DNA from 2 places in the Bombilactobacillus sp. ESL1197 genome. Region 1 is predicted to be linked to the other one. Evidence: riboswitches for the same ligand, from Rfam matches in the RefSeq annotation. Region 1 holds a riboswitch; the other holds the start of a gene.
What was found. Region 1 has a riboswitch for thiamine pyrophosphate ahead of cytX (putative hydroxymethylpyrimidine transporter CytX). Riboswitches for the same ligand answer to the same signal wherever they lie in the genome.

Region 1 (2,210 bases):
AAAATAGCACCGATAAAGTTTAAAAAGTTTTGGTAATACTTTAAAGAAACATTGAGTGCAATTAATAAGCCCAAGATCGTAATACCAACAGCCCAATAATTGACATGGTTTAAATGCCAGATATTATCTAAACTAGTTGCTGCGGAGTAAGCATCCATAAAGGTTGTGGTAACGGTCGCGAAGATGATAATTAATAAAGCGATGATGCCCAAATTGGTTTGTGCTAGGGTTTGGTTAAAATTAGTTTGTCCAGATTTTAAAACGGCTAATAATCCTAGGACAAACATGGCACAGCTACCGAGAAAGTAACCCAGGACGCTCACTAAACTTTCCTTCACTGGCTGCTGTCCTTGATAGGTATAATCACCAATCAATGGTAGCCAAGATAAGACCATCGTCACGTTGAGTTCTACCGCACTGCCAAAACTGATCGGAGTGAGTTTTAGCTGCTGTGCATGAGGGAAAGAATGTGTCAGCAAAATTCCTGCTACTAAAAGCATCCCGATAGCTAAGAGAATAACTACTAAATTATTGATTCGAAAGAGCCATTGATGGTTCAATAATAGCCAAATAATAATTAATCCCGCTACAATTACTGCCATGACCACGGTATTATGATAATTAAATAACTTCTGTGCCAGACTATTTAAAGCCAATTGCGCATTGACTATCATCACTGCCGTCCAACCGAGTAACTGTAACGCATTCAAACCAGAGAAAATTTCAACTCCAGCCTTACCAAAGATACTTTGTGTGACGGCAATGGCTGGTTGTTGTTTAATTGCTGAAAGATAAGCTGCGGGTAATAAAAATAAAAAACAGCCAATCAAGTGCCCGATAATAATGGCACTAATACCCTTCCCCCATCCTAGGGGAGCCATTAAGGTTCCAGTAACAATTTCAGCAATTGAGATTGCTGTTCCCAGCCACAATAAAAATAAACTACTCAACTTTGTTTGTTGCATTTTGCACACACTTTCCGAATAAATACTTGGTTGTGGCAATAAAAAAGTATTCTTTTACGATTCAGCAACAATTTCGCAAAAAGAATACTTTCAATTGATCACAATTCCTACGTTTGTCTTAACAAAACAGGTTCGAAGGGTCTGATTTTCATCATTCTCAGCACAGATAGGCTCCCCTTTGCGATAATTATATGTTTACAGATGCTAGTTTATAACGTTTACATAAAAAGTACAACATTTAATTGATATGTATTTGGGCATGAAACCAATGTTGGAAAAAGAATAGATATCCGCAACTTGCTTATCCTGTGTGAAAATTAAGCAAGAAGCTTCTGCTATGTATTTTTTAACAAAGAACGTTACTTTAAATGTTAATAATTGGTTCACTGACTTTATTTGAATATTTAAATGGTGATAAAACTATATTTTTTAAATTATTATGCCTTATTATTTAATAATAGTATTTTTTGACCATATAGATCTACGTTTAAAAGAGCTTATATATATATATATATATATATTTGGAATCTAATTTCTACAGTAAGTAAAATACATTATAGTAATAAATACTAATTAACTAAACAAAATAATTTGTTATCAAAGCCTTATATATTTAAGATATATTATTATTTTTAATGATTAAAGAATTATTTCGATTTATAATAAAATAATCCATTTGATTAACTAATTGGTTTTAATAATTATAATTTGAAATGAAAATAATTTGTATTAATAAATAGTACTGATGTTTAATGATTAACATATTTAATACTTTCTTTAAAAATAAAAGGTAAACTTATAAGCATCTAAATAATTATTTATTTAGAGCCTTTTTTAACTTTGATAAGTATCAAACAATTTCAAAATTTAAATAACAACTAAAAATATGTTACGTGAAATTTAGATTATTAAACACTTAATCAGTTTTTTTACTGAACGTTGAACACGGTTATATATTTGGATGTATTTTTCACTTAATGTTAATGCAATAAAAATACTTTAGATAAATTTGAAAAATACTAAAGTTCAGTTTCTATAAAAAATTAGGCAAATGTATTTTGGGTATCAAAATGATACCCAAAGGTACAAGTCCTATGAGCAATAATTCTTTAATCATTAAAAATAATAATATATCTTAAATATATAAGGCTTTGATAACAAATTATTTTGTTTAGTTAATTAGTATTTATTACTATAATGTATTTTACTTACTGTAGAAATTAGATTCCAAATATATATATATAT
Region 2 (2,210 bases), on a different contig from region 1:
GCAAATTTTTAAAAATTTGTGGGCATTTTTTGTTTTAACTTTTTTTAACTAGCGAAATTAATAATTATCGTACAAAAAAGCCAGTATCTGAGTATAATTATTTATATGAAAAAAACTACAAAGTTCGTCATATTCTTTTTAGCAATCTTCTTAGTTGGTGGTCTAGGTTATTATTTGTTTATCGCCGCCGATGGTCTGCATAATCCGTTCACTTACCATCAAGAGGTTTTATTAGATGTACCTTACGAAAATCAACTAGAGGATAATCCTTTAAAAAATGGCTGTGAAGTGACTTCATTGTCAATGTTATTGCGATACTATGGTTTTCACGAAACTAAAAATGACTTGGCAGCTCAGATTGACCGTCAGCCTTTTTTGGTAGATGCGACGCACCATGGTGATCCGCGTAAGGGTTTTGTTGGTAATATCAAAGATGGTTATGCAGCTATGGGCGTTTACGTGGAACCAATTAGTAAGTTGTGTCGGCAAATTGTCGGTAACAAATATCAGGTTCACAGTGGCGAAAATTTACAGCCAGCCGATTTAAAACGTTTGATACACCATGAGAAACCAGTTTGGATTTTGGCTACGTTAGATTTTCAACCAGTGACCAAAAATGATTTGCTCAAATGGAAGACGCCTTCAGGAACAATGACCGTCAGTCCTTTGATTCATTCGGTAGTTGTGACTGGTATTGATCAACATTATTTTTATGTAAATGACCCACTCAAGAAAAAAGATCGGAAAGTTCCAATTAAAAAATTATTGCGTTCCTTTACGGGAATGCGAGCTCAATATTTATATTTAAGTCAAAAATAAATTTGGGTGTTCCTAAATCAACAAAAGCTACTATAATGAATTTTAGAAAGTCTACGGGGTGCTAAATAGCTGAGAACATACTCGTGAACCTGATCTAGATAATACTAGCGCAGGAATAGACACAAAATAAGCTGGCAGCTAATTGTTGATAACTGATCTTGAGATAAGGGAATTGTTTTGAGATCTGGCTGAAGCTGATTAGTTCTTGAACTTATTTTGGCTTCAAGATGTTTTTAAGGCTGTGAACCCCCTTCGACTTTAATTCAATAGTTGGAGGAAACAGTGATGACGAAACAAAGTTTGCAGGTCAAAAGATTAACAGTGATAGCATTAATGATTGCGTTGGATTTTATCCTATCACCAATTTTGAGAGTCGAGGGCATGGCTCCCATGTCGAGTGTTGTCAATATCATTGCGGCGGTATTAATGAATCCGTTCGCTGCGACGTTGATGGCCTTGATTTGTGGGTTAATGCGGATGCTATTTTTAGGTATTCCGCCATTAGCTTTAACAGGAGCGGTTTTTGGCGCTTTTTTAGCGGCATTCTTTTACAAAGTTTGGCCGCATTCGTGGGCAGCTGCTCTGGGAGAAATAATTGGTACGGGCATTATTGGTTCATTATTATCTTATCCAGTAATGGCCTGGTTCACAGGATCAGCTAGTGGCTTATATTTATTCGTTTATACGCCCCGTTTTTTAGGCGCAGCCATTATGGGTTCTATTGTATCTTGTTTATTATTAATTAAATTGGGTAAATTATCTACCTTTCAAAAGATCCAAAAGTTATTTCGTTAAAAAATAAAAAATGAGGCTCGGACCAAAATTGTCCGAGCCTCATTTTAGTATTAAAAAAATTCTTCAATTGACTTTAAGCTTGGGGGAGCTCGTTTAAAATAGTGCCCTTTTGCAAATCATCAATTTCGGCTACGCGAAAGTTGTTTTCTTCTAGTTCATGAACAATTTTTGCTAGCGTAGCTGGTGTCAGTCCCGATTGTAACGTAAATAAATTCCGCCGTACGAGAGCTGTTTTGCGGGCATCCAAGGTTAAGCAACCAGCAATATTAGCATAGCGACTAATAATTGAAGACATAGCTGCTAATTCGCCGCTTTGTCCCGAGGAAATTACCGTTAAGACGTAACTACCAGTATTAATATTCCAGGCTTCAGATAACATATTTAATAATTTAGTATGTGTTAAAATTCCGTAAAAATGGTTGTTCTCGTCTAAAACAGCAATGTAAGGTAAATCTTTAATATTAAAAAAGACTTTAAAAAAGGGAGCGTTCACGGGAATGGTTTTGGTTGCATTCTTGATTAGATAGGTAACTGGTAAGTTCATATCACCCCCACGTGATTTGTGACGGTAAATGTGCATTTTATAAATATTGCCC

Region 2: another riboswitch for thiamine pyrophosphate. It lies ahead of thiW (energy coupling factor transporter S component ThiW); the one in region 1 lies ahead of cytX (putative hydroxymethylpyrimidine transporter CytX).

What each region holds. Positions count from the first base shown of each region.
Region 1 is NZ_JBYLTY010000002.1:368,932-371,141, reverse strand. It holds gene cytX (putative hydroxymethylpyrimidine transporter CytX) at 1-965, opposite strand, end outside; TPP riboswitch at 1,053-1,153, opposite strand.
Region 2 is NZ_JBYLTY010000001.1:581,982-584,191, forward strand. It holds gene AC3B6B_RS02405 (C39 family peptidase) at 106-819, shown strand; TPP riboswitch at 864-952, shown strand; gene thiW (energy coupling factor transporter S component ThiW) at 1,105-1,614, shown strand; gene cbpA (cyclic di-AMP binding protein CbpA) at 1,688-2,210, opposite strand, start outside.